3 regions of the Paenibacillus sp. Cedars genome follow, and region 2 is predicted to be linked to each of the others. Evidence: riboswitches for the same ligand, from Rfam matches in the RefSeq annotation. Region 2 holds a riboswitch; each other region holds the start of a gene.
What was found. Region 2 has a riboswitch for cobalamin ahead of B9D94_RS05420 (ABC transporter substrate-binding protein). Riboswitches for the same ligand answer to the same signal wherever they lie in the genome.
Positions count from the first base shown of each region.

Region 1 (8,017 bases), 2.0 Mb from region 2:
CCTTCCCTATTGATCTCCTACATCCTATTCCATCAGTCTATCGACCGGCTTGTATTTATATCCTTATTCTTGTGAGCAAAATAATAGAATCAGGGGATGGCGATTAACGGCAGCGATACACACGGCCCATCATGTTGCATACTCCCAAGACATACAGAAATGGCAGCTTCCGACGGACGGAAGCTGCCATAATCGATGCTTGCTCAATTCAAAAGTCCCCAATTCCAAATCTGCATTCCTGTGCGGTTATATCTTGCTTACCTCGACTTCATCTCCTGCCGCGGCTTCCACCTCGACAGCGGATTGTTCACCTTGCCATAACAGCTGCATCTCTTCGCTTGTGGCAAGCAGATCCGCCAGGCTGCCTTCAGCCTCGATCCTGCCATCCTTCATGACGATGATATGATCTGCCTTCGAGAGAGCCGCCCTGCGGTGCGATACCGCAATACAAGTAACGTCACGCTCCTTGAACAGTCCATCCCACACCAGCTGCTCCGTCTCCACATCGAGCGCGCTGGACAGATCATCAAAGATAAACAGATCCGCACCCGTCATCAGCATACGCGCCGTAGCCGCGCGCTGAATCTGTCCGCCGGACAGCATGACGCCCCTCGGGCCGACAAACGTCTCCAGTCCCTTATCCAGGTTCTCGATGTCCTTCTCCATGACGGCAAGACGAATGGCCCGTTCGAGAGATTCCTCTGCCCGATCCTTTTTCCCCTGCACAATATTCTCTCTTAGAGGATCGCTGAACAGTCGTGGAACCTGTGGTGTATACGCTGCGCGAGGCGGCATGAGGAAGGTGGCCGGATCGACCTCTTCTCCGTTCCAGCGGATCGAGCCCTCCTCTTTTGGCAGCAGTCCGAGCAATGTCCGAACCAGTGTCGATTTGCCAGCCCCGATTCGTCCGGTGACCACCAGAAATTTGCCGCGCTCCAGACGGAGATTAATATCCGATATTCCATTCTCCGAATTCGGATAATGATAGGATAGGTTCCTGACTTCAAGCTCTTTCAGCTTCTCCCCCGGTTCTCTGGTGATGACAGGCAGTTCCGGCGGATCTTCGTTCAGGTACGTTTCCCGAGCCTCAATAATCTGATCTTCCTCACCCGGGCGAAACAGTGACCGCATCCGGTCAAAGGAAACCTTAAGCCGCTTGTGCTGGAACACCATATAACCGAACAATGAAATACTGAAGCCGATATTCGCCAGATATGTCGTAAACAACGCAAAATCTCCGACGGTAAAATGTCCGGCCTGCATTTCAGCAGCGCACATCAACAGAATCAGACCCGTGCAGATGCTTAATACATGCTGGTTCAGGGATCTCATCCACTGTTTAAACAGATTATCCTTCAGCGCTGCCTGACGGCGGTCTTCATTCAGCTTCGTGAAGCGCTCATGAACATGATCTTCGGCCTGTCCCAGCTTCAAAGCTTGAACGGCACCAAAGGTTTCTGCGATGAAACTCGTAATCCGCCCCGTCGCTTCACGGTTCTTCAGCCCGTAGCGGCGGGCCCGGTTACCGGAGAGGTTGTTCAGCAGTGTCACCACCACGAGTGGCAGGACGGCTACCAGCATGATCTTCCAGTTGATGCTTGCCATGACTGCAACGGAGACAATCGCGAACACGAGTCGTCCCCAGAAGTCCACCCACGACTCCGCGTATTCTACAACCTCATCCACGTCATCGCGGAAGCGGCTCATCGCCTCCCCCGGCGATGCCGGCAGATTTCGTCCTGGCCAGCGCATGATGCCTGCCAGCATATTGGTTCGCAGAATAGCCTGAATGTGATAGATATACGTTACCCAGGCGTAGAACGCGGCGAAGAATGTGCCTACGCGGGAGAACCTGACAACCGCAATGAAGATGAGCGGCATGGCAAGCCACACGTAATCGGTGGAGTTCGCCGTTGCCCGATCAAAGAACCACTGCATGCCAAGCCCAATTAACAAAGGCAGTGAGTGAAAGATACACCATAGAATTCCGTTCACGATAAATAAAGATGGCCGGTAGCGAAACAAACGCCCGATAAATCCGGTAATCGTCATGCAAGCTCCTCCTCTCTGCCCGTAATCAGCAGTCTGGCATAATGTGAAGCCGGATCTTGTGCAAGTTCTTCCCTTGAGCCGAATTCCAGAATCCTTCCGTCACCCAGCACCATAATTTTATCCACCTGCTCCAGAGTGGCCAGCCGATGCGCAATAATGATGCCCGTACAACGGCTCATCAGCTGATCCACAGCTACCTGCAGCATTGTTTCCGTTGCGGCATCCAGGCGTGAAGAGGGTTCATCCAGAATCACCAGGCTCGGCTGCGTCAGGAATACCCGGGTTAAAGCGAACAGCTGTGCTTCCCCGGCAGACAGCGAGGATCCGCCTGTTGTCAGATGCGTTTCCAGGCCCTCCGGCTGCGCATCGATCCACTGACGAAGTCCAAGACGCTCCGTCGTTTCCAGAATGAACGCGTCGGATACACCCTTATCAAACAACGTCAGGTTGTCGCGCAGCGACCCATCAAACAGCTGCACGTCCTGCGTTACCATACCGACCCGGCGGTACAGCGCAGGCAGCTTCAGCTTCGTAATATCGGTACCTCCCACGCGGATTACCCCGCTGTCGATGTTGTACAGGCGCAGCAGAATTCGGCTTAGGCTTGACTTCCCGCTTCCGGTGCGCCCGATAATGCCAAGACGTTCACCCGGCTTAACGGTAAAATTAATGTCTTGCAGCACCGGTTTATCTTCGTTGTAGCTGAAGTTAACTCCCTCAAACTCCAATCCGAGCGCACCCTCGGGAAGCTCTTCTTGCTCTCCGTCCACAATCTCGCTCTTGTTGGACAGGAGTTCTCTGGAGCGGAGCATGCCGGATTTTGCCTTTTGAAACTCTTGCACCTGATCGCCCAGCATCTCAATCGGGTCGTTCAGCATCTGTGTATATTGATAGATCAGGAACAGGGTTCCCAGCGTAATCTCGCCAATCAGATAATAACGGACCCCCAGTAACAGCACAGCGGTAACGGCAAGGGCAAACAGAACAACCGTGGTATTCCAGGGAATGACCCGCAGCATCCAGGCTTTTCTCCCTTTCAGGAATACACTGCGCATCAAGCGGTGAAACCGATTCATTACGTACGGTACATTGCCGTTCGCCTGAACGTCCTCAATGCCTGCGATACGCTCTTCAATCAAGCCGAACAGCGAAGCACTGGCTTCCCGTTCGCTTTTGGATGAATTAACGCCCATGTTCCGGATGAACACCATAAACAGAATCGACAGCAGCGTGAAGACCGTCATGACGATGGCGATAGGCAGACTCACCGTGAACATGAACCCCAATATCCCGGCCAACAGCACAAAACTGCCGATGACCTGCACGATAAACATCGCAAAAAAATTCGAGATGCTGGTAACATCACCATCGACCCGCTCAATCATTTCGCCTGGCGTCTTGACGTTATGAAACCGCATATCCAGACGCAGGCAATGCTTCAAAAGATCGCCACGCAGCCGGTTCGTTGCGCGCCACGAAATATCGTTACCCAGATAACTGACAGCCACCGTAATCAGCTGGTTAATGACAGCCACAACCAGGAATAATCCCGCCAGCTGAATCAGGCTGGCCAGAACACCGCCACCAGCTGCCGTATCGATAAACCGTTTAATAATCTGCGGATTCAGCAGCTGCAAGCCCGTCGACGTCAACAGCATAATAAGCAGAAGCAGCAGTCGTCCTTTGACCGGCTTCAAATATCGCAGCAGCCACGACATAGAAACCTTTTCTTTTTTGGGCACAGTGCCCACCCCCATATGCAAGCAAGTATGTACGAACCTCCATCACCCAAAAAAACAAGGCATGGCGGCAGTAAATCATTACCAGTCTACATGAAAACCACAGCCATTCCTAGGTAAAGAATAATTATAATGGGATGTGCGTTTATTCAGGAATGCATGATACATAAGTGTCGCAGCCACGCGAAATTTCCCGGTTGGACATGACTATGAAGAAAGCTCATTTATTTTTTTATTCCTATATAAATCTTCCAAGTCAAGACCCGCTTCAAAAAAAATCGAATCCCATAATTCAGCATACTCGTATATGTATAATAGAGTGACGTGCAACTTTTTGGAGGTGGGCATAATGAATACTGGGATCAGTGGATTAGACGGACTGGATGAAGAGAAGCTATTGGAAATTCGAGAAAATGCCTTAAAGCTCTCAGATATGAAACAAGAGGTGCCCGTGGAAGAACTGTTCTCGGAATCATTTATTCAACGGCATACCAAGTTTTCTTCCATAGATCACTTGCTGAAAGCTGCTGGTTACGAGGGAAGCACGGATGAAGATTTTGACATATTCATACAAGGAAGTACGATTAACCCGTTTATCGTTGAACATACCCCATTTCGAAGCTGGAAGGATTTTCAGGAATTAGCCGTATCCGCCTATATCACGAAATGGCTGGGATTCTAAATAATGTTGGCAGAATATCAGGTCCACACTAAGGTCTAGTTGAGGATCGAAAGAGCAGAAGACCAAAGAAGCCCCTCTAACCGAAGTTAGAGGGGCTTCTGATATATTTTTTAAGGGGTGCTTTTATTATATGCTGCGAATCTTAATGGGAGATTAAATTTTAATTAAGGGGAACTAAAATGTGGCTGGACGATTGGCTCATGGGTTATGGGTTATCGTTGCTGTCTTTGTTTTATTGTCCCATCCCACGGTTGCACCCAGTGCCTCGGCAGTCGCCCGAAGCGGTACATAGGTCACCCCGTTAATCAGCTTGCCATCCTGAATTGGTTTGCCGTTTACAATAACATTCACCTTATCACTCACCTCACCAGCCGCCTCCTTCTTTTGCAACCCGAGATATTTTGCAATGCCGGCAACATGACCTTCGATGAGGGCACCCACGACATCCTCTCTCTTAAGCTTGGCTGCATCCGCGGCAACATCAACAAACAAATTTTCTGTCAGTACCGCAGGCATGTTCGATTCACGGACCATGTGCAGGTTCTTTGCCTTCTGCCCCCTGTCGATTACGTTAAAAGGCTTTAAGGCCGTCATAATCTCGGTATGAAGCACATTTTGCAAAGAGGCTGTTGCAGCCGACGTATGCGTGTACTTATAGGATTCGAAGCCACCGGCTCCTCCTCCTGCATTACAGTGGACGGAAACCAGGATATCTGCCCCAGCCTTGTTGGCCGCCTCGGTCCGCTCCATTAGCGTAGGAAAAACATCCGCAGATCTGGAGAGCAGCACCTGCACGCCATTGTACTCGGCCTCCAGCCGGTTTTTCACGCTCAGGGACACCGCTAGCACGATGTCCTTTTCCAACAGACCATGAGCAGCCGCTCCGGTATCTTTTCCACCGTGGCCTGGATCAATAAATACCTTCTTCATCTCCCTTCACCTCATCTTTCCGAGCCGCAGCCCGTTTCATCTTTTCGACAGCGAAGGCCACGAACAAACTCGAATAATATGAATCGCTTACTATGTAATATATGATATAAAATGCCGAATGATAGGGCGCTCTCTCCTTAACAGGAATAGCCCCCGGATCACCCAGGGGCACAAAAAACACGCCTTGCGGCGCCATTTTTATATCATTCCAGCCAGAAATCAGGATATGATCTCCTTGCAATGAACATGCTGGTGAAGGGAATTGAACCCCCGACCTACGCATTACGAGTGCGTTGCTCTACCCCTGAGCTACACCAGCATATGTGGTTCGAAAACAAGCCTCCACGAACAGCAAAATTATTATAATACTTTAGCAGCAAAATACAAGTCCCAGCCTAGCCCTTGCAATAAGCAAGATTATCCGCCTAATTTTTCCTGCACCGATTGAATCTTTTGCTTGCTGGAGGAGACTTGATCCCTGCGGTCGTCAATCTTGACCGAAGTCGATACGCGCTGGGCTCCGGATAGAAATGGCGCCTCATGCAGAGCTTCAATCGCTCGCCAGATCATATTCAGCTCGCCCTCTATGATGGTGCTCATCGAAGTCAGCTCATATGTAATCCCGTCCTGTTGTTTCAATATACGCTGCATCTCGGCCACATAAGAGCTTAAGCTCGTTGTTGCTGTTCCAATCGGAATCACCGTCACTTCCGCTATAGCCAATACCAAAACCTCCCTCGCAACATCTCATATAAAGAACTCTTCAATCTCCAGACACAGATATCATATCAATTCTGATCACTCATATCAAAGCCCTTGACTCGCTATTCACAATAAAAAATAGTCTGCTCCTTCCACCACAGATCCAGTACGCAACTATCGTATTTTGTCAAAACGATAATATACGTGGTATCTGTGCAGAAAAGGTCGCATTCGGTCACAATCCAGGAAATGTTATGGCCTTTTGACAGTTTCTTAGCTGGCACAATGACCGCTCGTTTGCTATAATTCTTTTTGCGTTCAATTTTAAGAATATGGTTTACAAACACAATATATTGGGTTAAATTAGATAAACAACAACCAAATATAGTGTGTATAGGTGCCGGAACAACCTATAAGGCGGTCCGGCTTAATAGGGAAGCATGGTGTAAATCCATCACGGTCCCGCCACTGTAAGGGCTCTCGGCTATTTATCCTATCTAGGCCGAACCAAATCATGGAATATTCTTCTGGAGGACCTCATCAAGGTCTTGGGGAAGGCTCCGATTTGTCAAAGTCCGAGTCAGGAGACCTGCCTGTACGCAGCCAACACCAACCTACGGGACATTAGGTAAGTGTTCGTTAAACTTGCGTCTGTACATAACATCATGCCCCTTCAAGGGCTTATGTCAAACGTCATTCACGAATCACAGCGCACGGACATTTTCAAGCCTGCGGGTTTTAGAAAATGTTTTTTTGATGTCCTTTTTCATATTTCCCCCTAAGAAAGCGAGGAATTATTCATGCCCCAGCTCGTAGTTAAACCGAACAACCGTCAGCTCGCCTTTGATGAAATACGCCTCTCTGTCTATGCCGACCGCAATCTGAAAGGATTGGACATGCTTGATAAAGAGCGCCTGCTTCGCGGCGTAAATGCTAAACTGCGCGGTGAGCAAGTCACCGGCGAAGAAATCAGCAGCGCCTTCACGATGTCCGCGCTTGAGCTTGTGACAAAAGAAGAGCCGAATTGGAAGTTTGCAGCTGCGCGTTCGTTTCTGACCTCTTTATATAAAAAAGCGGCCACCAACCGCCGATACAAAGCCTACCCGGAAGAGCCTTACGGTGCCTTCTACCCGCTCATCACAGAGCTTGTACAGAAGGGCATCTATCGCGAGGATCTTCTGACCAGCTACACCAAGGAGCAAATCGAAGAGCTCGGCGAATGCATCGATCCAAGCCGCGATCTGCTGTTTGATTACATTGGTCTTTTGACACTGGCTGAGCGTTATTTGGCAACCGACTTTGACGGTCGTGTCATGGAACTTCCGCAAGAACGCTACATGGTAATCGCAATGTTCCTCATGCACAACGAGCCAGCCGACAAACGTATTGACCTTGTAAAAGAAGCCTACTGGGCGATGAGCAACCTGTACATGACAGCTGCCACACCGACCATGTCCAATGCAGGCAAAAAAGTAGCAGGCCAGCTCTCCAGCTGCTTCATTGATACCGTTGACGACTCTCTGGAAGGCATCTTCGATTCCAACACCGATATTGCCCGTCTCAGCAAAATGGGTGGCGGCATTGGCGTGTACCTCGGTAAAGTCCGTGCACGCGGCTCGGATATCCGCGGTCACAAGAACACCAGCTCCGGCGTTATCCCTTGGATTCGCCAATTGAACAACACTGCCGTAAGCGTTGACCAATTGGGAACTCGTAAAGGAGCCATCGCGGTTTATCTGGATGTGTTCCACAAAGATATTCTGTCCTTCCTGGATCTGAAGCTGAACAACGGTGACGAGCGTATGAGAGCCCATGACGTGTTCCATGGCATCTGTCTACCTGACCTGTTTATGGAGGCTGTAGAGGCCCGTGAGGAGTGGAGCCTGTTCTGTCCTCATGAAGTGAAGAAGAT
Region 1 covers NZ_CP020866.1:5,172,129-5,180,145, forward strand. The annotation lists gene B9D94_RS25330 (ABC transporter ATP-binding protein) at 247-2,052, opposite strand; gene B9D94_RS25335 (ABC transporter ATP-binding protein) at 2,049-3,794, opposite strand; gene B9D94_RS25340 (hypothetical protein) at 4,141-4,473, shown strand; gene B9D94_RS25345 (N-acetylmuramoyl-L-alanine amidase) at 4,672-5,403, opposite strand; tRNA gene B9D94_RS25350 (tRNA-Thr) at 5,651-5,722, opposite strand; gene B9D94_RS25355 (MTH1187 family thiamine-binding protein) at 5,821-6,126, opposite strand; cobalamin riboswitch at 6,484-6,717, shown strand; gene B9D94_RS25360 (ribonucleoside-diphosphate reductase subunit alpha) at 6,906-8,017, shown strand, end outside.
Region 1: it holds a riboswitch for cobalamin, as region 2 does, so the genes downstream of both, B9D94_RS25360 (ribonucleoside-diphosphate reductase subunit alpha) here and B9D94_RS05420 (ABC transporter substrate-binding protein) in region 2, are expected to answer to the same signal.

Region 2 (8,017 bases):
TTGCTCTTGATTTCCACCGGAATTCCCGCGGTCACCAGAAATACTTCGTCACAGACCCGGGCCAGCCTCTGATTCATAATCCCGGCCCAGTCGCGGTATATCCTGCCCAGCGGATATTCGGGCACAATGCCCGACCCCACTTCGTTTGTCACCAAAATGACCAGGCCCGGATAGACCTGAACCGCTCTTGCCAGCCTGCCGATCGAAAGGCCCAGACGCTCTTACATCACGGCTGTTCCTTCAGGCTCAGCCTGGAGCAGTACATTCGTAAGCCACAGCGTAAGGCAGTCCACCACTACGGCCGGAGCATCTGAAACCGTTTCGCCAAGCGTGTCCAGCAGCTCTGGCAAGGCAATTGGCTCCTCCACCGTCTGCCACCCATAAGCGGAATCATGCCGCCGGTCTTGATGGATGCGGATGCGTGCTTGCATCTCATCGTCATAAGCCTGCGCAGTCGCCACATACATTCCGGATTCAGCCCGCTTCATGCACAGCTTCTCCGCGAATGAACTCTTCCCGCTTCTTGCCCCTCCCGTGACCAGCACGCTTCCTTGTTGGCTCATACCGATCCCCCGCTGATTCCGGCGCTTTCAAACGTCGCCATCTCCTGCATGATCCTGCAAGCCGCTTCCACCAGATGCAGGCACAGCACGCCGCCGGTTCCTTCTCCAAGACGCATGTCCATTTGCAGCATCGGGTGAAGTCCCAGTTCTTCGAGCAGAAGAACATGCGCCTGCTCATGCGAAGCATGAGAGGCAATCATATAAGCGAGGGCTTCCGGACAAATCGATTTTGCAATCAAAGCCGCCGCACTGGAAATAAAACCGTCGATGATAACAGGGCATCCGTGTGCAGCTGCACCGAGGATCAGCCCCGTCAATCCGCCGATTTCATAACCCCCGACTTTGGAGAGCACATCCAGAGGATCATGCGCATGCGGTTGATTGACTTGTATAGCCTGCTCCACAACGTTAATCTTATGTATCAGCCGCTCATCGGTTACGCCAGTTCCTCGTCCCACAACCTCAGAGGGTTGTTTGCCTGACAGAACCGAGAAGATCGCGGCGCTTGGCGTTGTGTTCCCAATGCCCATCTCACCGGTCACGAACATCTGCGTCCCCTGGGAAGCCAGCTCTGCCGCTATCTCTGCTCCGGTTATGATGGCTTGCAGCGCTTCCTCTCTGGTCATGGCCGGTCCTTTAGCCATATTGGCGGTTCCTCTGCCAATGTTCCTGGAGAGGAGCTTCTCATGGTTCAGCTCTGTCCCGACACCGATGTCAACACAATGAACGTCGGCTCCCGCCTGGCGAGCCAGCACGTTAACAGCTGCGCCTCCATTCAGGAAGTTCATGACCATCTGAGGCGTCACCTCTGCCGGAAATGCGCTGATGCCTTCCTCACACACTCCATGGTCCCCGGCCATGACAACGACAGATTTTTTTGTAAACGACGGCTTGATGTTGCCTGTGATCCCGGCTAATTGAATTGCAAGCGACTCGAGCTTGCCAAGGCTCCCCGGAGGTTTCGTCAAGGTGTCCAAATAGGCTGCGGTCGCGGCCTGCACTTCGGCATTCAGAGGTTTGATGTTAGCCGTTATATCGTTCAAATGATCCGTCAAGGATTTACTCAATTCAAACTTCCTCCTTCTTTCTTGCACCTAAATCTTACATCGCCAGCAGAAGCCGGAGCAAGAGCTGTCAGGACCATGTGCTGTTCGCCGTTAACAGCACCTGTGGAGCTCCGTTCTCGGGATGGGTGACAATGGAGGGCTCTACCCTGAATATTTGGCGAATATATTCTGCTGTCAGCACTTCCTCCGGCTTCCCGACCCCTGCGACCTTTCCCTGATCCAGAACCAGCAGCTTATCGCAAAATTGAGCCGCCAGGTTCAGATCATGCAGTACGCTGATCACCGTAATGCCGGATGAGTTCCGCCATTCTGCCACCATATCCATGAATTGAAGCTGATAGCGAATATCCAGATAGGTTGTCGGTTCATCCAGCATCAGCAAGGACGGCTCCTGGACCATCACCTTGCCAAGGGCAACTCGTTGACGCTGACCCCCGCTTAACTCGGTAAGCCGACGTTCCTCGAAACCGCCAAGATCCAGCTTCCGAATAATGGCATCAATGAGCGGGGTCGCATCTTTATCTTCTCGACCAAGCCAATTCAGAAACGGGAAGCGTCCCATTTCCAGCACTTCCCGCACGGTAAAATCCGTCGGATCGAGACCTTCCTGCTGAAGGACGGCTACGATTTGTGCCAGCGCTTTTCTGTTATAACTCGAAAGCTCCCTGCCCCGGAGCGAGACGCTCCCTGCCGTAGGACTCTCCACACCGGATAACAGCTGCATCAGGGTGGATTTGCCGCTTCCATTCGGACCGATGATTCCCCACCATTCACCTTCCGTTATGTGCAGATCTACACCTGCAAGTATCGGCACCTGGCCATATGCCTTGCCAAGACCCTGGGCTCTAATCATGCTAACCCCTCCCTACGCCGTTTTTTGTTCCGGTACAGCAGGTACGCAAAGAAAGGAGCGCCTATGAATGCAGTGACCACCCCGAGCGGTATTTCCGTTGGAGCCAGCACGGATCGTGCAGCCGTATCGCACCAGACCATAAAAATCGCACCGCCCAGAGCCGACAAAGGGACAATGATACGGTAATCGGAGCCTGTGATAAGGCGTATCATATGCGGAACCACAAGCCCCACGAAGCCAATGACGCCGGAGACCGATACGGCAGCGGCGGCAAGGAGGGTAGCTACGATCAGTACGCTTGTCTTCAGGCGATCCACATTCAATCCCATATGAGCGGCCTGCCGTTCCCCAAGCGACAAAATATTAAGCGCTCGCGACCGGCTCCATAAATACGCGAATCCCACGATAAAATACGGGAAAAGGATGGCCGTATACGACCATCCGCGCATGCTCAGGCTCCCCATCGTCCAGTACAGGATTTGGTTTACCGTATCTTTGGACATCACCGTCAGAAACGAAACCACAGCGCCCAGAAACGACTGCATGACCACCCCGGACAGGATCAGTCCGTGAATCGGCAGCTTTCCTTGATCCCTTGCCAACAGCAGCACAACCCACAATGTGCCTGCTCCGGTCAGAAATGCTACAAGCGGCAGGGTGTAACCTCCAGCAAAGGAGTATTCCATCCCGAAAAAAATCAGGGATGCTGCGCCAAGCGCAGCACCCGAGGATACACCGAGCGTGAACGGATCCGCCAGCGGATTACGCAATACGCCCTGAAAGGCAGCCCCGGCTACCGCCAGGGAAGCTCCAACAAGCATCCCCAGCAAAATCCGCGGTAACCTCACCTTCATCAGAATTTGTTCGGATGAAGCTTCCCAGCTCGGGAGGATGGAATCGCCGATCCCCGGCAGCCGGTGCAGCAGCATCGCCCCAATCTCTCTCACAGGCAGGTGAACGGATCCGATTCCGAGACTGACAACCAAGGTTAGCAGCAATAGGATAACGCCGGCCGCACCGAATCCTGCAAGTTTTTTATTCATGGATTCATCAGTTCCGGGTAAACGGCCTTCGCCACTTCAATCAGTCCTTGCGTAACGCGGGGACCCGGACGGCTCAGCAGGTTGGCATCTACGGCAATGACCTGATCGTTCTTGATGGCTTCGATCTGATCCCAGCCTCCGCGCTCTTTAATGAGTTGATCCAGTGTTTTTTTGGTCGCTTCATCAACCACATCGTCCGTGTACAGAATGACATCCGGGTTCGCAGCGATAATCTTTTCTTCGCTGATTTCGAACCAGCCTTCCGTATCGCCAGCTGCATTAACACCGCCGGCTGCAGTGATGATCTCATCCATAAATTCGCCTTTGCCTACAGTCCATCCCGGGGAGAACTCGACGTACACCTTCTTCTTGTCTTCATCCTTCACGGATTTCACAGCTTCCGTAACGGATGCCAGTTCCTGCTTCATCTGATCTACGACCGCTTTGGCATCAGCTTGACGATCGGTAATTTGTCCGATCAGCTCAATGTTCTCCATCACGGCATCGATGGTTTTCGGATCATTGACAAACAGGGTTACGCCAAGCTCACGCAGTTTCTCGGCATTCTGTGCATTCATCGAAGCGGTAAACACCACATCGGCATCAGCTGCAATAATAGCCTCTTCATTCACTTGGAATCCGCCCAATTTGGGCTTGGATTTCGCGGCTTCCGGATAATCGTCATTATCCGATACGCCTACGATTTCCTCATCCAGACCCAGAGCAAACAGCTTTTCCGTCTCGGACGGAGTCAAGGATGCAATCTTAGCCGGCGCTTTATCAAACGTCATTTCAACCCCGGTTGAATCCTTAACCGTTAATGGATACGTGGTCTTAAGCTCCTCACTGGAGTCGGCTGGCGCTTCGTTGGTCTGTCCTTGCTCCTGTGCAGCTTGCGGCGTGGTTTCTTTCGGTGCCGCTTCTTCCCCGCCACAGCCGATCAAGGCCAGAGCCATCAGTATGGCTACCAGAAATACGGACCATGTTTTGTTTATTGCTTTCATCTCTTCAAATCCCCCTAAACATAATTGAGAACCTGGCGCTGTACGTCTAAATTCCTTCAACCGATCCCCTGAGCAGGAAGAAAAACGTCAATCGTCATACTCCAAAGAAGCAAAAATCCCTGATTCCTCGTAAATAAGGACTCAGGGATTACGTTTTAACGTAAGGACACCTGGATAACCGTTCACAGATAGCGCCTTAAACTGCCGTCCGCACGGGACTGCAAAACGTAATCCTCTCCTCGAAGGACCGTCATTCATTCGCTAAGGGCAGGTCTCCTGACTTACAGGCTGTAACGACTTCCCCGCCTTCCCAAGCGCTGACGCTCAGTGGCATGTGGAGAAGTCCCTGCTTCACAGTGGCGGGACCGTGCCGGACTTGCACCGGCTTCCCTATTAACCCGGCAGAAGACATGAATAACCTCTTCTGTCCGGGACCCTCGCAAACAATATGAATTTATTTATGATAGGCCAAGCATGGTTTCTCTGCACAAGATTATAGGCGATAAACCATCGCCTTACAACTGGAAGTTTCGCTCGTTTCAAGGGTTTAACGATATTGGTTTTTCCCGTTATCGTTCATTCCTCGCCAAAATCGTACGATTTCATTTATTCGTTTACCCGTACGCCTCGCCAGCGTGCTCCGTCCCAGGCCAGCTGCAGCTGGAGCACCTCGCCCGGCGATACCGACGTAGCCCAGAATTCTGTATCCGGGAGGGTTGCCGCTGCAATCTGCCGGATGACGCCCCCGTGGGTGACTACAAGCACGTCCATATCGAGCACCCCCGGCTGAGTCTCAGTATCGTGGCCCGCTGCTTCTGACTCTGACTCTGACTCTGACTCTGACTCTGACTCTGACTCTGACTCTGACTCTGACTCCAAGAGAATAGCGGGGCCTTCCTGCATCGACAATAACCCCTTCATATCCTGATACATTTCGGCCAGAAAAACCTCAATTCGGGAACAAAAAGATGGCCAACTCTCCCCGCTCGGCGGCGTAACCGTTCCCGGGTTGTCGATCCAGCGCCGATAAGCCGCATTTTCCTTCAAATCCTCGTAGGTTTTTCCTTCCCAATCGCCAAAATCAAACTCCCGCAGCTTCCTGTCATAACAGACACCGGGAATAACGCTGCCAAGCTCGACCTCATTTGTAATGCCGGGCATATGTAAATCCGACAGGATGCAGTTCAGTGTTTGTCTACAACGAAGGAGATCACTGCAATAGACCTTGGCAAAATGCCTGGAGCGAAACTCCTCCCGCAGCGGAAGCAGCTGTTCCAGCCCTTCCATCAGAGCCCCCTGATCCTCGTGACCCAGGTAACGGCGTTCCTCATTCCACTGCGTACGGCCATGACGAACAAGATGCAGGTTCAGTCTTACAGCCATAACGCACCTCCGGCTGCTGTAATCAGCCCCAGCACCGCTGTGCCGAGTACCGTGAACAGAATGGATACGCCCAGCAGAAGCCGGGTTGTCACCCGAATATGCTCTGCATGAAGCGCACGTTCGGGATCGCCCATGTAAGCCCGGAACGAGATCACGCCTTGATAGGAATTCTCACCTCCCAGGCGAATGCCCAAGGCACCGGCAACCGCGGATTCCGGGAAGCCGCTGTTCGGGCTTGGATGCTTCCGTGCATCTCTTTTGACCATCGCAATCGCTTGCTTCCACTGCAATGAGAACATCGCAGCCACCACGGTTAACAGGCCTGCGGTCAGGCGCGCTGGTATCCAATTGGCGATATCGTCCAAACGGGCGGAAGCCCAGCCTAGGGACTCGTATTTCTCGTTTTTATAACCGACCATGGAATCGAGTGTATTCACCGCACGGTAGGCCATTGCAAGCGGCGCTCCGCCGATCAGGGCAAACAACAGCGGGGCGATCACCGCATCCACGATATTTTCCGCCACCGTCTCCACCGTTCCGCGTACAACCTCCGGCTCATCCAGATGGTCGGTGTCTCTGCCGACCACCATGCTAAGGGAGTATCTCGCTTTGGCGAGATTCCCGGAATTAAGATGGCTGTATACTTCCAGTCCGGCATCACGCAGCCCTTTTACAGCAATCGTAGTGGCTATGAGCACGATCTCCGCTCCCCAGGCAAGCCAAGGATGAATCGCCGCACACAACAGCAGCAGAAGCCAAGTCAGCACAAAGGAGCCGCCGGCCACAATCACCGGCAGCAGAATGCCCGCACGCTTCAGGCCTTGAGCCGTAGTCGCACGATGGCGTATCCATCCTTCCACCCGGCGAATGACCTTCCCCATGCCGATGACAGGATGGGGCAGCCATCTCGGATCCCCGATCAGTAAGTCCAGCAGCACGGCTGCCCAGATGACCCATATGGCTGTCATATCCGGTCCGCTCTCTCAGAGACAATACTCTCCGTAACACTGCGGTAAACGAGTTGGCCAATCATACCGCCCATATCGGTTGCAGTTCCGGCATAATGATGATTCACGCCGTAAGCGGGATTTCCGCTAACCCCCAAGACGATGGCATCGGTTGTCGTTCCGGTCGCGATGGCTCCCGTTTCATGATCCTTCACGCCCAGATCATGAAGTGCTGCGGCCTTTGCTTCCGTTGCCGTCAGGACGGCATTCACCATACAAGCAGGCGTCATCATCCCGTCGATCAACAGCATGATATTAATCGTGCCCGGCTGATAAGCGGCAAAGGTCGTACGGCTTGATCCTGCACGCGCAGCATTGCCCACACCAGCGGTGGCGCAGCATAGAATGGAGGCTTGTTCCCCACGCTCTTCCCATATGGATGCATATTTCAGTTTTACCGCTGTCATCAATCCCGCCGTAGAGCCAGCCGGATACCCGTGTTCCTCGATAAAGCTAAACATATCGTTTACGGGATCACTGCAATCGTAATGCCTGTCCACATAGCGGTTCACCAGATGATCCACACGCCCAAATCCGCCGCCATATATGGCACTGCTTAAGGAAACGGCCTGATCCGGCAGCGATATCCGAATATGCGGGTAATCCTGCTCCGCTTCCAGGAACACTGTCGTTCCCGGCCACGCTTCCGAACGGTAAAGGTGACTCTTGCTTGTTAGAAAAGGTACGGCCACGTTTCTCTCTCCCTGCTCCATGATCTTGTTAACTCCCCACCAAGTGCGCTGCCCATGTAACTGCCGTTCTGACAATCCCTAAGGCACGTCATCCAGAAGATTTCAAAAGAACCTCCGCCGCCATGGCAAGCATCCTGTCGTTGGACTGGGCATCTTTAACGGCTAGCCGGATATGGCGCTCACCCAGACCCGGGTACATGGCGCAGCTGCGGACAAGCACGCCGCGTCTGCCCATTTCCCGTTGAAAACTTTCTGCGTCCATATGCTGCGGAAGCTCCATCAGCAGAAAATTGGCTTCCCCTGGCGTAACATCGAGCCCCAGCGCTTGCAGTCCCTGCATCAGCTTGACACGCTCTTCGTGAATCAGCTGCAGCGTATTCTGTTCATAATCCCTTCCGCTCCCTA
Region 2 covers NZ_CP020866.1:796,258-804,274, reverse strand. The annotation lists partial or broken gene cobU (bifunctional adenosylcobinamide kinase/adenosylcobinamide-phosphate guanylyltransferase) at 1-563, opposite strand, end outside; gene cobT (nicotinate-nucleotide--dimethylbenzimidazole phosphoribosyltransferase) at 560-1,630, opposite strand; gene B9D94_RS05430 (ABC transporter ATP-binding protein) at 1,698-2,483, opposite strand; gene B9D94_RS05425 (FecCD family ABC transporter permease) at 2,480-3,526, opposite strand; gene B9D94_RS05420 (ABC transporter substrate-binding protein) at 3,523-4,530, opposite strand; cobalamin riboswitch at 4,779-4,984, opposite strand; gene B9D94_RS05415 (histidine phosphatase family protein) at 5,137-5,913, opposite strand; gene cbiB (adenosylcobinamide-phosphate synthase CbiB) at 5,904-6,881, opposite strand; gene B9D94_RS05405 (adenosylcobinamide amidohydrolase) at 6,878-7,633, opposite strand; gene B9D94_RS05400 (pyridoxal phosphate-dependent aminotransferase) at 7,701-8,017, opposite strand, start outside.

Region 3 (8,017 bases), 1.5 Mb from region 2:
AACCCGGCGATTCGCCGATAATCGCTAAAGTAGATACGGACCGGATGCTCCAAATCTTAATCAACGTGCTCAGTAACGCACTGCACCACACACCGGCAAGCGGGAGGGTCCAGGCTGATCTCGTGGACGAAGGGAATACGGTTCAGATTCGTATTGAGGATTCAGGCCAAGGCATTCCAGCTTCCGATCTGCCGTATATATTCGAAAGGCTGTATCGGGGAGATAAATCAAGGAACCGGTTAAACGGTGGAAGCGGAATGGGACTTGCCATCGTCAAGCAGCTTGTTGCAGCTCACGGCGGAGATGTATGGGCTGAAAGCGGGAAAGAGCAAGCAGGTGGAAGCTGCTTCTATATTCGGATACCCAAGGAAATTCCCGTCGATTCCAGAAGACAACAACAGGAAGTACAGAGGCAGGAGTCATCTATATAAAAAAAACAGCAAGCGCTCTGCTTTAAGCAAGAGCGCTTGCCTGTTTTCTTACTTCAACCCTTTAAGATTGATTAACGGACAATACCTCTCGATATTGGGAAGCTGCTGCAACCATGTTGCGCAGGGCAGCTACGGTTTCATCGCGCCCGCGCGTCTTCAATCCGCAGTCGGGGTTGATCCAGAACAGTTCGGGATCCAGTACGGACAACGCACGCTTAATCATCTGGGTCATCTCATCGACTTCCGGAACGCGCGGGCTGTGAATATCGTAAACGCCAAGGCCGATGCCATGATCATACGTATGCTCCTCGAAGCTCCCGATCAGCTCGCCGTGACTTCGTGAAGTCTCGATGGATATCACGTCGGCATCCAGGGCGCGAATGGAATCGATAATGTCATGGAATTCGCAATAGCACATATGGGTATGAATTTGGGTTGTATCCTTCACGGATGAGGTGGACAGACGGAATGCCTTCACCGACCAATCCAGATATGCCTGCCAATCTTCACGCTTAAGCGGCAATCCTTCACGAAGCGCCGGCTCGTCAACCTGGATCATCTCGATGCCTGCTTGCTCCAGTGCGTTAACCTCAAGTCGGAGAGCCAGGGCGATCTGATAAGCGACCAATTCTCTTGATATGTCGTCGCGAACGAAGGACCAGTTCAGGATCGTGATCGGTCCGGTTAACATCCCCTTGACGGGTTTCGAGGTCAGGCTCTGTGCATATACGGTTTCCTTCACGGTCATCGGGTTCACGAACTCAACGTCTCCATAGATGACGGGAGGTTTGACGCAGCGCGATCCGTAGGACTGAACCCAGCCGTTAGCTGTAAAGGAAAACCCATCCAATTTTTCTCCGAAAAATTCTACCATATCAGTCCGTTCAAACTCCCCGTGAACGAGAACATCCAGGCCGATGTCTTCTTGAATCTCAATCCAGGCGCGAGTTTGCTCGGCGAGGAAGGTTTCATACTGCTCGGCAGACCATTCGCCACTTCTCCAGTTCTTCCGGGCCTGCCGAACTTCGGTCGACTGAGGGAAACTTCCGATGGTTGTGGTAGGGAGGAGCGGGAGATTCCATTTCTTCTGCTGGGCTTTGCGCCGCTCTTCAAACGACAGCGCTCGAGTCGGATTCAATCCGACAACCTTGGACGTTTCTTTCTGTACCTGTTCGTTATTCCGCAGCGATGATTGATTCATGGCGGCTACGGCCTGGTTATGCTCTTTCAGCTGCTCGGAAACGGACTCAATCCCATTATTGAGCGCGCTAGTGAGCAGCGTCAATTCGTCCAGCTTCTCATTGGCAAAAGATAACGCCTGGCGAAGTACGGGGTCCAGCTTATCCTCATAAGCTGTGGATACGGGAACATGGAGCAGGCTGCAGCTCGGCTGTATCACATATTGAGAAGGCTTCACCTTTTGGGAGAGGGTGTCCAGCAATTCCAGCTTGGCATCGAGATCTGAACGCCAGATGTTACGCCCGTTGATAAGACCAACCCCCAGTACCTTATCCTCAGGAAATCCGTGCTTGAGCAGCTGTTCGGTATTACCATCCAGGCCGTGTACGAAATCAAGCCCGATGCCTTGCACAGGCAAGGAGATGATCTCTACATAATGGCTGACCGAATCGAAGTAGGTTTGGAGCATGATCCGGATCGCCGGAGCCGCTGCATGAAGTTTTTTGTATACGGATGATACAAGCGCCAATTCATCTTTGGTTAATGAAGTAACCAGAATCGGTTCGTCGAACTGCACCCACTGAACACCTTCCTGCTCCAGCTCCTTCAGGATTACCGCATACAAATCCGTGAACTGGTCCAGCAAGGACTCGAATTGATCCGGGGTGTAGCCTTTAGACAGCTTAAGGAAGGTATAGGGACCGACAAGAACAGGTTTACCTTCGATACCTAGCGAGGATTTGGCTTCACGGTAAGCTTCTAGCGGCTTGTTGACCGTAAGATGTGGTTTGGCATCCTGAAGTTCCGGTACAATGTAGTGATAGTTCGTGTTAAACCATTTGGTCATCTCGCACGCGGCAGCACCTTGACTGCCGCGAGCCATGGCAAAATAGACACTCAGCGGTACAGGACCACCATCGTACTTGAAACGCTGTGGCACCAAGCCAAACATCACCGACATGTCGAGCATATGGTCGTACATTGTAAAATCATGAACCGGAATAAGGTCGATGCCTTTCTCCTGTTGAATGCGTAAACGGTCCAACCGAATGTCGTCCAACTTGGATAGAAGTTCGTGTTCCTCAAGCTTGCCGCTCCAGAAGGATTCCAATGCTTTTTTCCATTCGCGATTTGCTCCGATTCTCGGATAGCCGAGATTGCTGCTTTGAACATTTGCCAACAATATCTTCGCCTCCACCAACATATTTAAATGACTGAATAAAAAAAGACGCCTTTACCCCGATCAAAATATCAAGGGTAAAGACGCCTCCGTTGTGTACATACGGATGCTGCGATCTTTAACACCTCCCTATCTCCCGTAGGTAAGCAGTGTTGTCAGAATAGGCAGGTCTCCTGGCTCCAGAATCAAGGTCTGCCATGGCCTTCCCGATCAAAAGCTGATCAGTGGCATCATCCGATGGCAAACTCCTCTGTTACAGTGGCGGGACCGCGTTGGTGTTGCACCAAACTTCCCTTTTAAGCTGAAATTGAAGAGGCTTCAACATCAGCACCTATTCCCATTAATTAAATTTGATTGCTGAGTATCAAGGTACAATAAATTCCATAATTATGCAACCTATTTAAATGGAGGTTGTCTTACGCAAAAAAAACCGGATCAGAAGATCCGGTTTTTCCACCCCATTAACTTGGCAGCGGCCTCAACATAATAGTAATCGCCATAGATCAGGGAGACGTTGATATTTTGGTCACCAGGCCGATGGCCTGTTGCCTCTTTCAGTATGCCTTCATAATTCGGATCATCCCATTCAGCGTAACGAGTCGTCAAGGAGTCGATGATGCGCAAGGCACTTCTGCGGTACACCGCGCTTTCGGTTTGCGGTACCTGATCTGCGAGCTCAAGCAAACCCGAAGCAGCGCAGGATGCCGCTGACGTATCTCGGGGTTCTGCCGCAATGAAGAGAGATTCAGCTGATTGATGGGTTGCTGCTGTTGCGGGTGTTTCCAGCTTCTCGGGTTCCGCACGAAAATCCCAGAGCGGTATGGAATCCTCCTCAAGGGACGCGACAAAGAAATGCGCCACGCGTTTCGCGGCGTCCAGATATCGTATATCACCGGTATACCGGTACGTGTTGGCCATGCCATGCAAGGCCCAGGCAGCGCCCCGGCTCCAGGCGGATTCGGGTCCCAGTCCTTGTCCTCCGAGCGCTTCCATGAATTCCCCGGTGAACGGATCAAACCGACAAATGTGCCGAACGGAGCCGTCCGGTCTTATAAAATGCTCCACTACCGTATTGGCCTGCTCTCTGGCAATATGCGCATATCTCGGATCACCTGTCTCCTCGGAGGCCCAGAACAGGAGGGAGAGGTTCATGGTGGAGTCAATGATGGACCAGCCTTCATTCCCGTGATTCCAGGAGGTAGGTTTCACCTGATTCCAGGCACGAATAAACCGTCCCGCGGGATTGTATCTTCCAGCCAGCAGGGTAGCGGCCAGCACCCCTCTGCGCCTGGCATCCTGATCTCCGGTCAGCTTATGTTTGATTACGGCCGTCGGCAGAAACTGAAAGCCTACATCATGATGAAAGTTGCTCTCTGCAATAATGGCCTGCTCAAGTCTCATGTCCCATTCCCAAGCCCATTCCTTATACTGCGGCTGCTTGGTCATATCATACATAATCCACAGCATTCCCGGCCAAAAACCGGAGGTCCACCAATCGATCCGGGTGGAATCATAGATCCCGTTCCTGGTTGCATGGGGAACCTTGTCTGCCAGCTGCTCCGCCATGCGTGATAGTTTGGCCTCGAGTCGTTCCCATAATAACGCATAGGATGCGATCGCTTCCTGCTGTTGTCCGTTCATCGTAACCCTCCCAGAACTTATGGTATAGATCGGCTGATTTTTCGTTTCTGCTGAGACCTATTGTTCCATAGAAAGGCGATAAATTCTATACGCGGAGCAGAAGAACTATTGAAATAACAAGCCGATGCTAAAAAAACACAAGCAGCCTTCTGCACCTAAAAAAAACACAAGGGAAGCGATCAACTTCCATTGCTGCCCGTACCTGAAAACTTATAGGATAAGGATATTCATCACATCCATTTCATAAGGAGGCGAAAGCCGTTGCCGCAAATTACGATTAAAATGTATGAGGGACGCTCGGATGAGCAGAAGAGCGAAATCATTGATGTTTTTACAAGAGAGTTGTCCCGTATTATTGATCGTGAACCCGAATTCATCAGCATCCAGTTTGACGAAATTCCGATAGATGATCATGCACCGGCCAATTTGAGAAACAAGAGGTGAGCACAGATGGCCGAACCAACAAAAGCAGTAAGCAAGGCGCTGCCGGGAAAACATACCAAGCGCAAAAACATATTAGGCTTCATGTGGAAATACAGGGCATTGTATTTCATATCCCTACCAGGTCTTCTGTTCTTCGGATTGTTCAAGTATGTTCCGCTTATGGGCTCCGTCATCGCATTTCAGAATTATAATCTGTTTGCCGGCGTGACCCAAAGTCCATGGGTGGGTCTCGAGCACTTTGAACGGATGTTCCAGCATTACGATTTCTTGAAAATATTACGCAATACGCTTCTACTGGGCACGTACGACATTTTGTTTGCTTTTACAGCGCCTATTGTTCTGGCATTACTCCTTAATGAGGTTCGCCAAGTCGTTTACAAGAAGATTGTGCAGACCATTTTCTATGCGCCGCACTTTTTATCATGGGTCATTGTAAGCGGTATCTTTGTAGGCATTCTGTCTCCATCATCCGGGATCGTGAATGTGATGCTGGGCTGGTTCGGCATGGAGCCGATCTATTTTCTTGGAGAGGATTCCTATATTCGTTCTGTGCTGGTGGGCTCCGGATTATGGAGAGACGTCGGATGGGGGACCATCATCTATCTTGCGGCACTTGCAGGTATCAACCCGGATCTCTACGAAGCCTCCGATATTGACGGAGCGGGCAGATGGCGTCAGACCCTCAGCATTACGCTGCCGGCATTGCTTCCTGTTATTACGATCCTGTTCCTGCTCAAGATTGGGGATTTCATGGATTATGGATTTGAACGCGTCTTTGTGTTTCAGAACCCGCTTAACATTCAATCCAGCGAGATTCTGGATACGTACATTTATAAGGCTGGCCTGCAGCAGCTTCAGTACAGCTATGCAACAGCCATCGGGGTGTTCAAATCCGTTGTCGGCTTGTTCCTGATCTCGATAGCAAACACCATCAGCAAGAAAGCGACCGGCGAGTCGCTGTATTAGAGGGGAGTGACATCCAACGTGAAATATGACAGTGCAGGCAGAAAAATGTTTCTTGTATGCAACTATATTATCCTTACCTTTCTTGCACTCACCATGCTGTTCCCTTTTCTCAACGTGATCGCTCAGTCGTTCAGCAGCCCAGGTGCTATCGACCGGGGAGAGGTCATGTTCTGGCCGGTGGAGTTTACGTTCGCTTACTACCAGCATGTATTCAATGACGTCTCCATTTGGAGAGCTTTTGGAATCAGCGTTTATATTACAGTGTTCGGGACCTTCATTAATCTGGCTGCTACTGCCTCACTGGCGTATCCACTGTCCAGACCCGAGTATGTAGGCAGAAAAACGATCATGATCATCATCCTGATGACGATGATTTTCACGGCGCCGCTGATTCCGCAATTTATTCTGATGCGTGAGCTGAATCTGGTGAACACGCTCTGGTCGTTGATGCTGCCAACAGCAATCAGTGCATTCAATCTGTTTGTGCTTCGAACCTTCTTCACCCAGATTCCGAATGAACTGATCGACTCGTCCCGTATTGACGGATGCAGCGAGGTCCGCACATTATGGAGCATCGTGCTTCCGCTGTCGAAGCCGGCATTGGCGACGGTAGGCATATTCTACTCGGTGACCAACTGGAACAAATACATGGATGCACTCTACTATATCAATGATCGAGCCAAGTATCCTCTGCAGGTGAAGTTAAGAGAGCTGCTCGTGAACGAAGGATTGACCGATACAGGCAACCTTGCGTTTGAAGCAAGCTCCCAGTCCGTGCAAGGCATCCAGATGGCCGTTATTCTGGTAGCTACGGTGCCCATCATTCTCCTGTATCCGTTTCTTCAGCGGTTCTTCATTCATGGGATGATGATCGGGTCGATCAAAGAATAATTCAGTGGAGTAGTCCAAAGCTTGATCCTAAAAAAACGACAAACCGAGCCAAAGACATTCCTTGTTCCCGCCCTGACGGCTCTCTATACTGATATTAAGTTTGAAAGCGCTATTATGAGCGACTATATTAGCTTGAAAAGAGGGGTATTCATGAGAAAAAGGTGGACGCGCGCGCTCACGGCAGGTCTTGTTCTGACCATGCTTGCTGGCTGTGCGGGTAACAATGGAGGCGACGCCGGGACCCATGCCGGTGGCGGTAAAACAGAAGGCGGGGAAGCAGCGGGAGCAACAAAATTCTCCATCTCGATGCGGACGCTCAACGTATCCTACGTGGAGAAGAATGCGGATATCAACAAGGATAAATATGTGTTGGAGCTGGAGAAAAAGACGAATACGGACCTTGATATCCGTCTCATTCCGCATAATGAGTACCAGGATAAAATGGTGCAGATGTTTGCAACGAACGACATTCCGGATGTGGTGCAGGGAACTGGCGGAATCAGCGGCCCTGAGCTGGCTGGCGCTGTCGAGAACGGAGTGTTTCTGCCGCTGAACGATCTTCTGCAAGAGCACGGGCAGGATCTGCTCAAGTTTATCCCGGAGGAAGCCTGGAAGCGGATGACGGACTCGAAGACAGGCAACATTTACGGGATTCCCGAAATTCTCTCCAATCCATCCAGACGGGCAACGTGGATTCGTACCGACCTGTTGGAGAAGGTGGGCAAGGAAATTCCGACAACGGTTGAGGAGACGATGGACGTACTCCGAGCGTTCAAAGAAGCCGGGGTGGAGCAGCCTTATGCCGGTCGCCAGAACTTCAAATATGCCGATACCTTCTTCGGCGCTTATGACGTACTGGGCTATCTGAACCAGTTCAAAGTGTTCCCGGACGGGAAGGTGAAGCCTACCTTCTTCGACGAGGAGAATATGAAGCAAGCGATTGGAATCTATAAGACAATGCATGAAGAAGGATTGATCAGCAAGGAATTCGCCACGATCGAGAGCGCTGATTTCAAGTCCATCGTAACGAGTGGCAAAGCTGGCATGTGGTCCATGAATGCGAATGAGCTTCCGATCTGGGGAACCCAGCTCACCGAGAATGTACCGGATGCCAAAGTAGCTCTGATTCCATCTCCGGTAGGACCTGATGGCAAGGGGGGCTATGCCCATTATAATCCGGTCACCCGTTCTTTCTTCATTAACGCCAAAGCGAAGGATAAGGCGGAGGATATCGTGAAATTCTTCAACTGGATGGTCAGTGAAGATGCGGAATTGTTCTTCAGCT
Region 3 covers NZ_CP020866.1:2,325,756-2,333,772, forward strand. The annotation lists gene B9D94_RS12360 (sensor histidine kinase) at 1-431, shown strand, start outside; gene metE (5-methyltetrahydropteroyltriglutamate--homocysteine S-methyltransferase) at 493-2,790, opposite strand; cobalamin riboswitch at 2,936-3,140, opposite strand; gene B9D94_RS12370 (glycoside hydrolase family 88 protein) at 3,226-4,431, opposite strand; gene B9D94_RS12375 (tautomerase family protein) at 4,693-4,875, shown strand; gene B9D94_RS12380 (ABC transporter permease) at 4,882-5,841, shown strand; gene B9D94_RS12385 (carbohydrate ABC transporter permease) at 5,860-6,732, shown strand; gene B9D94_RS12390 (extracellular solute-binding protein) at 6,883-8,017, shown strand, end outside.
Region 3: it holds a riboswitch for cobalamin, as region 2 does, so the genes downstream of both, metE (5-methyltetrahydropteroyltriglutamate--homocysteine S-methyltransferase) here and B9D94_RS05420 (ABC transporter substrate-binding protein) in region 2, are expected to answer to the same signal.